3 regions of the Exiguobacterium sp. s133 genome follow, and region 1 is predicted to be linked to each of the others. Evidence: riboswitches for the same ligand, from Rfam matches in the RefSeq annotation. Region 1 holds a riboswitch; each other region holds the start of a gene.
What was found. Region 1 has a riboswitch for S-adenosylmethionine ahead of msrA (peptide-methionine (S)-S-oxide reductase MsrA). Riboswitches for the same ligand answer to the same signal wherever they lie in the genome.

Region 1 (4,414 bases):
TCATGTTAGATAGTAAACACTTCATTCATGCCGGAGGATCACAACTGCAAATCAGTTCAATTTACGAGCCGCACTGGCGTGAGCACTTCCTCGGTTTCAAATCAATGTAATGATTAAAAAAACGGACCTTCCCTAACCCGGGAGGTCCGCTTCTTTTAGCTAACATTAAAATGTCATTTCCGCATATTTCGTAACTTGGCGATCGATTAAGTACAATTCGATTTGCTCGCGATACGCTTTATAGTGGTCTGACGCAATATGCGCTTCTAACGCTTCTTCATCTTGATAGACTTCATACAGCATGAACTGATGTTCATCTTCAATCGATTGATGTAAGCTATAACGCAAGCACCCCGGCTCGTTTTGTGAAGCTTTGTAGACCGTACTTAAAATCGGAAAGACTTGATCGGCTAAACCTGCTTTGACTGTGATGACCGCGTTGACAATAATTTCTCCCATGACTTGTTTTCCTCCTCATCATTCATTACTCCTATCTCTACCCGTTTTATAGAAAGTCATACCTCAAAAACCTGAAAGGATGATTATGATGCAACAGCAACTCTTCACTCAACTCGATCAACTCGAACAACAAATCATTGAAAGACGTCGTGATCTGCACCGTCACCCGGAACTCTCTTTTCAAGAAGTGCGGACACCAAACGCCATCGCCTCATTTTATGATGAGCTTGGTCTCCCTTACCGCAGGAACGTCGGTGGTAGCGGGATCGTCGCGACCCTCAAAGGAAAACATCCTGGAAAGACCATCGCCATTCGGGCCGATTTCGATGCCCTGCCACTGCAGGAGGAAACGGATCTCGCCTTCCGTTCGATTCATCCGGGTGTCATGCATGCGTGTGGACATGACGGACATACGGCGATTGCACTCGGTCTTGCCTCGGCCTTTACAGCACTGCAAGAAGACCTTCACGGAACAATCGTGTTCATTCATCAGCACGGGGAAGAAGTCTTCCCGGGTGGTGCCATTCAAATGATTGAAGACGGCTGTCTTGACGGGGTCGATGCAATTTTCGGTACGCATCTCGAAAATGACTTACCTGTCGGAACAATTGGCTATCACGCAGGACATACGCTGTGCGCCATCGATGAATTCGAAATCGTTGTCCACGGACAGGGTGGTCATGCGCAAGCCCCTCATAAAACACAAGATGCACTCGTCGCCGGGGCACAACTCGTCTGTAATCTCCAACACCTCGTCAGTCGGCGCGTTGATCCGTTTTCACCTGCCATCATCGCAATCGGTTCATTCCATGCCGGAACGGCTCCGAACATCGTTACTGGTGAGGCACGGATTGTCGGTGAAATCCGGACATTTGACGAAGCGCTGCGTCACCAGTTACGCCAGCAGGTCGATTTAGTTGCTCGGACGACGTGTGCCGGAATCGGTGCGAGCTACTCCATCGACTTTACGACGGGTTATCCATCCCTTTGGAATCATCCGGTAGAAACAAATCTCGTTAAAGAAGCGACGGCTTTCTTAGGTGAGGCATCTGTCAAAGAACTCAAACCGATGATGGCAGCAGACGATTTCGCCTATTATTTAGAGCGTACCCCAGGAAGCTACTTCTTTACGGGGTCCGCCAAAACGGACGGGAGTACGATTTATCCGCAACACCATCCGAAATATGAAATCGATGAACGGGCACTACTCGTCGGCGCGAAATCTCTAGGTGCGACCGTCCTGCATGCCTTACAATCTTAATGATTGACTTTGTCGTTTTAGAGATGCTATTATCACATCAATGATAACGAATTTAATCAACTTCATATAACACTTATCAAGAGTGGACTGAGAGATCTGGATCGATGACGTCCCAGCAACCTGCCTTCAGTGGCAAGGTGCTACGACCAGCAAAGCGCAAGCTTTGGTTGATAAAAAGCGACGACTCCTTTTGCAACCAAGCAAAGGAGTCGTTTTCGTTTTCTCGCTGTCAGAGCACGAATGATTACAGGGCGACTACCGCCAGCGGAAAGGACGAGATATAGATGGAAAAAGCAACATTCGCAGGAGGCTGTTTCTGGTGCATGGTGACCCCATTCGAAGAACTGCCCGGTATTCACGGAATTGTTTCCGGTTATACAGGAGGACAAATCGAAAATCCGACATACGAACAAATAAAAACAGGCACGACCGGTCATTCGGAGGTCGTCGAGATTACATTTGATCCGGCGTTATTCTCATACGAGCGGTTACTCGAACTTTACTGGCCGCAAACGGATCCGACTGACGCCGGCGGACAGTTCCAGGACCGTGGGACACAATACGCACCTGCCATCTTTTATCATACGGAAGAACAGCGCCTTGCTGCGATTGCTTCACGTGACGCGCTTGCTGCGAGCAATCGCTTTAAGCAGCCGATCGTCACACGAATCGAAGCGGCACAAGCCTTCTATCCAGCAGAAGACTATCATCAAAACTTCCACAAAAAGAATCCGGAACACTACAAAAAAGACCGGAAAGCATCCGGTCGCGATGAATTCATCGATGTGGCTTGGAAAGAAGAAGTATCTGTCTAAACTAAAAAAGCCCGCTTCGTGCGGGCTTTCAGCATGTAGACAAACTCTTATGAAGAGTGACTATGCTATAACAAGAGGCAATCCGTTCGCGTTTCCCTGTCTCGCCTTGTCTTCAAAGCGATTCGAGACGGATTGCGCTCTAACACTACTCTATGATTTTCTCTACGGTACACCCTGAAAACTTCGTTTTTCGTTGACTCCTACGGGAAAAAGCGCGTGAACACGCGCTGCCAAGAGGCTGGCAAGACCCTGCTCGTTGTCCGTGAGGATCAAGGAGCAACGGCTTGCGCCTCGCCCGAGGAAAGCAACGAAAAGAACGAATCTTTCATTCCACAACTACTGATTCGTCTTCGCGCTAAAAAATCGACTTTATACTGCCAGAGTTAACCGTAAGAATTACGATACCTTTTCCGACAACTCATCCGAAGATTCGATTTCTACGACTTGATATCGTTTCAACACAAAAATACCGGCTAGCATCACAAGCAATCCAGCGACTTGTCCGAGCGAAAGCTCAAGTTCCGGTAAACCGAACCAACCGAACAAGTCGACACATAATGCAAAACTCAGTTGCGAAATCAAGACGACCGAAATCGCAATCGATGGACCGAGCAGCTGAATCCCGCGCATCACACAAAATACGACACCGACACCGACCAGACCACCGAATAAATAAAGCGGTTCGACCGTTTGAATGTTCGAGAATGTGCCACCCCGAAATACGAGTAGCGCAAACAGTGAACCGATGAACCCGACAAAAAAGACGAGGGTCGTCGTCGCCCATGCCCCGAACGCATGACTCATCCGTGCATTCAATACCGTCTGTAAACTAATCATCATTCCTGCCGTAATCGCACAAAACATACCTAGTCCCACGCTAGCCCCTCCTTATTCGTAACTATTTCCGTTCGCTTTTTCTTTAATCCGCTCTACATCTAAAATAATGATTTTCCCGCGTCGTCTCGCCAAGATTTCTTCTTCACAAAGTGTTGAGATGATACGGTTTAAATGACGGTAACTCGTCCCGAGCCAATCGGCGACGTCATGGAGATTCGACGTTCGCATCTCTTGATAAAACAGACTGTCGGAAACGTCCGAGGTAATCGATAACAGATATCCGGCAAATCGTTCTTCGACCGAATAGAGGACATGAAATGATGCTGATTTCGAGTCCGCGTACCACTTGGTCGTAATGACCCGCAGTAAAAATTGTAAAAAGGTGTTCGTCGTATTGTGCTCACGTAAGATCGCATACGGAATGCTGAGTGCCACGACGTCCGTAATCACCTCGATGGTATTCAAGACTTCCCGTTGATTGATATATTCCGCATCACCAATCACCGTCATCGCCTTTTTGAAGCGTAAAATCCGTTGTTTCCCTTCAGCCGATGCTGCAGAGATTTTAATTTTTCCTTCGACGATGAAATACATCCGGTCAATCGGTTCACCCGTCACACATAACAGGTCCCCTTCCGAAAACGTTTCGATGCGTAAATAGCCTTTACTGGTCTCCGTAAAAATATCCGCTAAGTCGTACTGTTTTAAATAGGTCTCAATCGTCTGCATAGGCCCTCCCTTTAGGACAGTGAAAAAATCGCAACTCCGGCAAGCATCAAACTGATCCCGATCCACTGTCCCCGGTTACTCCTTTTTTTGATGACACCAAACCAGCCGTTCAAATCAATCACGAATGCACATAAAATTTGTGCGACGAGCAACAAACACATCGCCCACGTCATGCCAAGTAACTGAATCGACGTCAGTTCGGTCACGACGACGAGTACGCCAAGCAATCCGCCACTGGCATAGAGGAGCGGAAGCTGTCGAAAACCGCCGATTTTCCGGTCACGAACCACACTATAAATCGCTAAGCACCCCA
Region 2 (4,414 bases), on a different contig from region 1:
AGGAGGGACGTCGATGCGATTGATCCGCCATCTCATCCGTTTTACATATCTTGAAGCGCTCTGTTGTATCTTTCCAGTAGCCATCTTTGCTGCACTCGCCTTATCACGTTATTTGCCGAGTGAACCGATTGCCCGTTATGACATCCTGTTACTGTGGTGTCTGTTCGTCCAAGTCGCCTTACTCGTGACTCGTTATGAAACGAAAGAAGAGTTCAAGCTGATTCTTATTTTTCACGTCATCGGATTAGGACTTGAGCTGTTTAAAGTCCACGTCGGCTCGTGGAGTTATCCGGAAGACGCTGTTTCGAAAGTGTTTGGTGTTCCGCTCTACGCAGGTTTCATGTATGCCAGTGTCGCGAGTTACATCTGTCAGGCGTTTCGGCGACTTGATCTTCGGTTTACGTCCTTTCCACGTCCGACCCTCGCACTTGCTGTCGGGAGTTTGATTTACTTAAATTTTTTTACGCACCACTGGATGCTCGATTTACGGTGGTTCTTGATGGGACTCGTCATCGTCGTCTTCTTTAAATCGTGGGTCTACTTCCGACTAGAGGATACGGTTTACCGTCTCCCGCTTGTCTTATCATTTTTACTAATTGCCTGGTTCATTTGGCTGGCGGAAAACATCGTCACCTTTTTTAAGGGCTGGGTCTATCCGCATCAGCAAGAGGGGTGGGCACTTGTCGATTTTGGCAAATTATCGTCTTGGTTCTTACTCGTCATCATTACCGTCTTGATTGTCGTCGTCGAAAAATACCGAAGTGGCGACTCCGCAGTCGAAGTTAAATCGTAACCCATAACAAAAAAATACCAGGTTGTTTTTTTGCGCGGGTGAAGCATCATGACCTTGCTATAGTTGGAAAAAATAGCAAAGGGGTTTTTAACATGATGCATCACGTAATCGAACGAGCGAAGGAGTTAGTTACAAGCAAACTGAACATCGTCGAGACAGCAGACGACTGGGGTTTGTTACTTGAAGAAATCAACGGAATCGATGAATGGGTCCAGCTGTCGCAGTACTACGCGCCACGTCAAACAACGACGAAACTAGTAGAACGTCCGGAAACACCATCTAGCCTCCCGATCAAAATGATCCAGGAACGGAAGGAAGAAGTTGAACGGATTGTCGAACAACGGTATTCCTATACGTTCGAACGGCAATTAAAGGGCGGCTCGTTACGGGAATGGCCAAACAGTCATGTCTCAGAAACAGAAATCCGTGACTGGAACCTGGAGCATGGGATGGAAGTCCGTGTCCAAGTCCTACATCAAGATGAGCGCCGGACGTCGCTTGAAATCTTAGCCGTCGTCGCGACGGATCAAGTAAAACCACTTGCAGAACGAATCGTTTTTGAAAAGTGTATCGTCAAGAACCATGGCATCATCGAAGCAACGATTGACGGTCCACTGCAAGATGAGACGGGAAAACCGTTCTATTACACGACACCACTCGAAGACATGCGGTTCTTCCAACTGAAAGCAGGTCAACTCGTCGACCTCGTCATGTGGAAAGGTCATCCGGAGACATTGACGATTGTCTGGAAACACGCATTTCATTATGAAGTACCGACCATGACGGAATTACCGGCACGCGACGTATCGAGTGGTTCGCCCGAGTCCGCCACTGCGTCACCTGCAAACAAACAGGCGAAAACAGGACGCTACGACAAGATGATGCAACGGAAACCGAAGGCGAAGAAAGTCAAAAAAGAGCGGCGCCTCCGGGAAAAGAAAGTCCAGCAACTCGAACGTCTCGATACGACGACATTACCAGGTCAACCAATCGAATTCGTCGATAAAACGGCACTCGATTTTGCTTCCTACGACGGCATGCGTCTCGTCATCGTCGGTAATGAGCAACAGCGCGCCGTCTACCGCGACTTCTTTGCGGAGACGGGAGTCGAATTAATCCATCTTGGCGGTGACGCCCAAGCCGCGAAAAAAATCGCCTGTCTCGCGAAAAAGACGGACGCGATCGTCGTCGTCAAAAGTCGGGTTTCTCACGCAGCAGCGGCACATGTTCTCGTGCAAGCAAAAAAGCACGATATTCCGTTTGCGATTGAACGACTCGATGGACGACGCTCTTTGTATACGGCGTGCCAGCAACAACTTGAAAAAGCAATGGTCCAACGTTTACTAAAAGACGAGCGTTAAAAAGTGAAACCTCCTCAAAAATAAACCGTAAAGAAAGGTAGCACTTATTTTTGAGGAGGATCTTTCGATGTCAAAACAATTAAAATTAGCAGCGCGCGAGTCGTTGCAGGGACGATGGGGCTTCATGGCATTAATGATGTTGTTGTTCTTAATCATTCAAGGCGTTCCGAACGGATTTGCGTCCTCACCCGAAGAGGATTTCCAATTTATCGACTTGATTGGTATGCTCTTGACGGTGTTGACCTTACCGGTTGCAATGGGATGGTCATGGCTCACCCTATCTGTCGCCCGAGACGAGCAGACGAAAGTCGCCGATTTGTTTGAGCCGTACAAAATGTTCTTGAAAGCCATTGGAGTGTCAATCGTCCAAACCTTTTTCTTAGGGCTATGGTTCTTACTTTTCATCATTCCAGGAATCATTAAGTCATTCTCTTACATGTTGACGTATTACATCATTCGGGACGAACCATCGATTGGCATCCTTGATGCCATTACGCGTTCACGCCAAATGATGGATGGACATAAAAAAGAGGCGTTTTTCCTCGTCCTTTCGTTCATCGGTTGGTTCTTGCTCGGAATTGTTACGATCGGAATCGGTTTCCTCTGGATTGGCCCGTACTTCAGCGTCACAATCGCGAAGTTCTACGATCGCGTGCGTGGGGAAGAAGTTTCGACGACTGGTCACCGGACAGCCATGATGGATGCAAATCACAATGACTCACCGTTCGTATCACCAGAATGAATTGATTTTGAACAGCACCATACAAAGCAGGGATTGCCATCTTAAACCGATGTGCAATTCCTGTTTTTAGCTTCTAGACAAAGAAGTATCAAGAAACAGAGTGATTTTCCAAATGTTTTTTAATTCCGATAGGAAAAGAAGGTTTAAAGGTTGCTTTACTCTGCTAAAAGATGTACGCTAATTTCAATTATTCTTATCACGAGAAGTCGAGGGACTGGCCCGACGACACTTCAGCAACCCCGCATGAGCGGAAGGTGCTACTTCCAAGAGGAATTTATTCCTTTGAAGATAAGAGCTGACAGTAGACATTCGTCGCTCTTTTCTAAACGAAAAGAGCGATTTTTTATGCAAAAAGGGGGCACAGGGGATGGAATACGGATTTTGGTTACCAATCTTCGGGGGTTGGTTACGAAACGTCGAGGAGGAACAAATGCCAGCGACATTCGATTATGCGAAACAAGTCGCACAGACGGCAGAACGGATTGGCTTTTCTACGACATTGATTGCAGAATTGAACTTAAACGACATTAAAGGAATAGCCGAACCGAGTCTTGAGGCGTGGACGACGGCAGCGGCGATTGCGGCGACAACGGAACGGTTGGAAATCATGACAGCCGTCCGGCCCGGTTTTCATAATCCGGCGACGACAGCAAAAATGGCGGCGAACCTCGATCAGTTGAGTAACGGACGTTTTACGCTCAACGTCGTCTCGGCCTGGTGGGAGGAAGAAGCCCGTCAATACAATGGGATTTTTACAGCCCATGACGAACGATATGCCCGGACGGAAGAATTCGTGACGGTCATGAAAGGATTATGGGCGGACGCATCACCCTATAGTTTTGATGGGGCGTACTATCAGCTGGAACGGGCAGAGCTTCACCCGAAACCCGTTCAGCGTCCCGGAATCAAGCTCTACGCTGGTGGTGAGAGTGAGACGGGGAAACAGACGATCGTCAATCACTGTGATGCCTATGTCATGCATGGAGGAACGGTCGATGAAGTCGCGACGAAAATTACGGATATGAAAACCCGCCGCGCGGCGACCGGGAAGCAGCCGCTTGCGAGTTTCGGACTGGCGGCCTACATCATCTGTCGCGAGACGGAAGAAGCGGCGCTCGAAGAATGGCACCGGATTACGAACGTTAAAGAAGACGGTGCCGGATATGCCGGGTATGACGACTTCGTCAGTAAATCGCAACTCGAACAACAGGTCAAACGAAATGACTATTCGGTCTCAAACCGGGGACTGCGTCCGAACTTGATTGGGACGCCGGATCAAATCGCAGAACGGATTCTTGAATTTGAAGCAGTCGGCGTGACATTGCTCTTGCTTCAATTTTCTCCGCAACTCGAAGAAATGGAACGCTTTGCCCGCGAGGTCATGCCACGCGTCGAAGCGAAACGAAAGGTAGGTCAACTAAAATGACGAAAATTCATATCTTACACGAAAATCAGGAATGGACGGATCATTTAATCAAGCGACTCGAGGAACTCAACTTACCGTATGAACAGTGGCAC
Region 3 (4,414 bases), on a different contig from region 1:
GCTGACGGTGAGTACCGACCAAACCGCCCAGTGGGTCGCTGAAATCGTCGTCACCGACACCGATCAACCGATTTTGAAAGAACTGTTCGAGAAAAAGCTGCGCGCTTTGATTGAAATCACGATTTCACGGCCGGACAATGACCCCGCCGCCATGATCGTCACGCCTTATGAAAGTACGCAATTGAGCGAAGGCGTCTCTTATCTCTTTACCGGTAAGATGGTCATGATGAAAAATGATTTATCCGAATCGATTTTGCGTGAAGTCGTCGAAGACAACTTTACTGGCGAAGAGCTGATTCAAGAATATAAAGACCGACGCTCTAAACGTGGTGCTCATATCACGAGCATCGCGAAAGAAACGTTTAAACAGTACTTACAAGAACATCCGGCAACCGTCGAAGGATGATGTTCAAATTGTGATATGGTCCGCTACATTAATCCGCTCAATCTCATAACGGTCGGAAAAACGAATGTAATTCGCACATGCATTTTTTAACGGCGTCCGGTAACTGAATGTCTCATCAATCGAGGAGAGTGCCGCTTTAATCGTATGCGAATGGCAGACGACTAAGAGGCGTTTTCCTCGATATTTTTCTGTCAGTTCTTCAACCGCACTGAAGACACGCTGTTGAATTTCCGCTTCCGTTTCAAGCCCCGGGACGCGCTCTGCATCATTTGCCTGCACTGCTTCGTAAATTCCGGCGACCGGTTCACCGGAAGCCGTTCCAAATTCGCGCTCGACAAGCCGTTCATCCGTTTCCGTCAAGCTTAGACCGATCGATTGACCAATGATTTCAGCAGTTTCGACAGCTCGCGATAGCGGACTTGAAATCAAGACGTCCCACTGTTCTTCTGCCAGGTAGGCAGCACTGAGAGCCGCCTGTTTTCTACCGGTCTCGTTAAGCGGTATATCTTCACGTCCTTGAATCCGCTCGTTTAAGTTCCAGTCCGTTTGACCGTGTCGTACTAAACAAATTTCCGTCATATTGCAGTCTCCTTCTAAAGAAATATGACTGATTGTATCATGTTTCCTAATGAAGCGCCTCTCGTTTCGGTAAGACAAGCACTTGACAACTGAAGGCTTCGATTCGTTCGAGCAAACGTTCAATTTTGAGTGGATTTTCAGTTTGGGCAAAGCTCGCCAGCGAATGTGTGCCATTCGGGAAAGAGAATAATCGAACATCCGCCCCGACATCCGCCCCCTTCTCAACAAAGTGGAGTGCTTGAGCAAACGGGACAATCGGATCCTTTTTTCCGTGCAGCAGCATGATCGGCGGCGAGTCGGAACTTAAATGTGTCGCCGGGGAGACACGCATCATCAACTGTCGCCATTCTTCACGTCCACCCCCATAAAACTTGATATGGGCAATCCAGGTTTGAATGAATTTAAACAACAGAAAATTCGTCGGCGGATACAAGGCGATGACTCCACTGATTAAAGGAAGATGCGCCTCCGCCTGTTCGCCGATAAATTCAGTCGGGGCAAGCGCCGTCGTCAACATTAGGGCTCCACCTGCTGAATCACCCCATAAAAGCATGCGACCGCGCGCGATGCGTAATTCATCCGCTTGTTGATTTAAAAAACATAAGGCATCTCGAACATCTTCCAGGTTGTCCGGAAAGTAGCTGCCATCCTCAAATAAACGATAGTCGATGCTGCAAACGGCAATCCCGAGTTCTAAAAACCGGTCGATGATTGGAGCAAAACTAAACACATCATCACGGTTTCCACGAACGAATGCGCCGCCATGAGCATAAATCGCGACCGGAAACGGCCCTTCTCCCGGTGGATAATAGATATCTAACGTCAAGTCCTGCTGATTGACCGTCTTGTATAAAAGATTTCGTGGTGCTAATTGCTTTTCGGTAAGCGGCAAGACCGGCTCCGTCCATCTGAGTAAGGCTCCATAATTATTCCAAATACTCGCACCAGCAGCAGCCGTCGTCAAAATAGCGGCGCCACCCATCAACCATGCTGTTTCACGTTTCACCTCATCACCTCCAAGGCTCATTCCGATTTCACTTCTACTCTTCTCTTACCCGATTTATTTTGAACTAGAACTTCACAACATTCCGACTTGACGCTTTAATTTCCGTCGGATATAGTTAGAAAGTCCAAATCGGAACAATTACGTTTTAATTATCTTGGAGGGTTCATATATGAAAAAAATCATTCCAGCGTTAACCATCGCGACAGTAACTGCCAGTCTGCTCGCCGCATGCGGCTCATCGACTTCAAATTCAGACGAAGACGGTAAATTGCAAATTTATACGTCGACGTTCGCCACGGCAGCCATCGCCAAAGAAATCGGCGGAAAGGACGTCCAGGTCGAATTAATCGTTCCCCCTGGCGCCGACCCGCATTCGTATGAGCCGACTCCGAAGCAACTGACGACGATTGCGAAAGGCGATCTATTTTTACTTACCGGCACAACCCTTGAGCCGTACTCTGAAAAGATTAAGGAAAGTTTAGCCGGTAATTCCATTCGTTTTGTCGAGACAAGTAAAAATATCGACTTACTCGAAGCTTCCGCTTCGCTTCATACGCACGAAGAAGACGCACACGATGACCATGATGATCACGAGGCTGAAGAAGAGTCGCACGATCATGGACAATACGATCCGCATGTTTGGCTCGACCCGAACAACGCCAAGAAAATGGCTGACTCGATTACGACCGCGTTAGCAAAGGAAGCACCTGACCGGAAGGAAACGTTTGATAAAAACCTCGCACTCTTTAACAAACAAGCAGATGAACTCGACCAAAATTTACAAAAAGCTGTTGACTCCGGTTCGAAAAAGGAGCTTCTCGTCACGCATGCCGCATACGGGTACTTGGCGGAACGTTACGGTTTCACGCAACTGCCGATTGCCGGTATTTCACCGTCTGACGAACCGTCCCAAAAACAGCTGGCTGCCATCGTCAAGGAAGCAGAGATGCATGACTTAAACTATATCGCCTTCGAAGAGACGGTGTCGCCAAAGGTCGCCCGTGTCATCCAAAAAGAAATCGGTGCCGAATCGATTACGATTCATAACCTCGAGTCCGTCGCAAAAGATCAACAAGATCAATCGTACTTTGATTTGATGAACGAAAACGTGACGACGCTCAAACAAGCACTGCAGTAAGGTACAGTTGACAAGCATTAAAAGATACGTTAGGGTAATAAACGTGTTTTAAACAACGACTAAACAACTAAATGACTTCTTTTTATCGCGAGAAACGGAGGGACTGGCCCAATGATGTTTCGGCAGCGGACGATTGATTCGTACTGTGCCAAATCCAGCAAGCTATGGCTTGAGAGATAAGAAGAGCGTCTTTTTCAGTAAAGACCTCCTTCTTTCTTGCGAAGGGGTCTTTTTTTGTATGCTGAAGAAATGGAGTGATTCACATGAACGAAACGGTTACGCCGAACAAATGGGCGTTGTTCCCCTTGTTCGTTTTCCTTGTATTATTCATCGGTGCAGGAATCTTCTATAACGACTTTTACAAATTCCCCATCTTGATTGCAGCTTTAATCGCCTTGATTTTTGCTGCTGCGACATCTAAGGGAGACATCAACCAGACCGTCGAGCGGATTGCCCGCGGTGCCGGAAATCCGGACATCATGATCATGGTCTTCATCTTTTTACTCGCTGGCACATTTTCTGGAACAGCGAATGCAATCGGAGCCATTGATGCGACCGTCAACGCTGCACTCAGTTTCCTACCCCAGTCTCTTTTAATGAGTGGATTGTTCATCATTGCCGCTTTCATCTCGATGGCGATGGGAACTTCGACCGGCACAATCGCTGCCCTTGCACCGATCGCACTCGGGATTCATGACGCGACGGGTGTCAATGTCGCACTCGCCGCTGCTGCCGTCGTCGGTGGAGCAATGTTCGGTGATAACTTATCGTTTATCTCAGATACGACAATCGCCGCTGTCCGGACACAAAAAACGAACATGCGTGATAAATTCAGAACGAACTTTTTAATCGTCTTGCCTGCTGCCGTCATCACTGTCATCTTACTCGCTTTCGTGTCAGGTTCCGGAGATGTCGTCGAAGCGAAAGCATTTGAATTTTATAAGCTGATTCCGTATCTTTCCGTCATCGCGCTCGCACTCTTTGGTGTCAACGTCATTCTCGTCTTACTCGGCGGGACGTTATTGACAGGCATCATCGGAATGATCGACGGTAGTTTCGGAGTAAGTGGGTTTGTCCTCGCGATGTCTGACGGATTGATGGGGATGGCAGAAATCTCAATCTTGACGTTGCTGATGGGTGGACTCGTCAGCCTGATCACCTATAACGGTGGAATTGCTTATCTCAAAGAAACGCTGACACGAAAGATTTCGAAACGCCGGGGAGCTGAGTTCAGTATGGCTGCCCTCGTCAGTGCAACGAATCTCGCAACAGCAAATAATACGAT

Region 2: another riboswitch for S-adenosylmethionine. It lies ahead of KNP96_RS09875 (LLM class flavin-dependent oxidoreductase); the one in region 1 lies ahead of msrA (peptide-methionine (S)-S-oxide reductase MsrA).
Region 3: another riboswitch for S-adenosylmethionine. It lies ahead of KNP96_RS15240 (Na+/H+ antiporter NhaC family protein); the one in region 1 lies ahead of msrA (peptide-methionine (S)-S-oxide reductase MsrA).

Annotation. Positions count from the first base shown of each region.
Region 1 covers NZ_JACSMK010000007.1:110,226-114,639, reverse strand. Annotated here, with positions in the region: gene KNP96_RS10950 (SH3 domain-containing C40 family peptidase) at 1-110, shown strand, start outside; gene KNP96_RS10945 (putative quinol monooxygenase) at 166-459, opposite strand; gene KNP96_RS10940 (M20 metallopeptidase family protein) at 548-1,720, shown strand; SAM riboswitch class I at 1,791-1,897, shown strand; gene msrA (peptide-methionine (S)-S-oxide reductase MsrA) at 2,005-2,535, shown strand; gene KNP96_RS10930 (DMT family transporter) at 2,932-3,411, opposite strand; gene KNP96_RS10925 (Crp/Fnr family transcriptional regulator) at 3,424-4,101, opposite strand; gene KNP96_RS10920 (DMT family transporter) at 4,113-4,414, opposite strand, start outside.
Region 2 covers NZ_JACSMK010000006.1:82,910-87,323, reverse strand. Annotated here, with positions in the region: gene KNP96_RS09890 (DUF817 domain-containing protein) at 14-793, shown strand; gene KNP96_RS09885 (DUF2325 domain-containing protein) at 886-2,154, shown strand; gene KNP96_RS09880 (DUF975 family protein) at 2,222-2,896, shown strand; SAM riboswitch class I at 3,087-3,191, shown strand; gene KNP96_RS09875 (LLM class flavin-dependent oxidoreductase) at 3,264-4,322, shown strand; gene KNP96_RS09870 (ATP-grasp domain-containing protein) at 4,319-4,414, shown strand, end outside.
Region 3 covers NZ_JACSMK010000014.1:12,575-16,988, forward strand. Annotated here, with positions in the region: gene KNP96_RS15220 (YwpF family protein) at 1-406, shown strand, start outside; gene KNP96_RS15225 (histidine phosphatase family protein) at 410-985, opposite strand; gene KNP96_RS15230 (alpha/beta hydrolase) at 1,032-1,991, opposite strand; gene KNP96_RS15235 (metal ABC transporter solute-binding protein, Zn/Mn family) at 2,161-3,129, shown strand; SAM riboswitch class I at 3,209-3,312, shown strand; gene KNP96_RS15240 (Na+/H+ antiporter NhaC family protein) at 3,393-4,414, shown strand, end outside.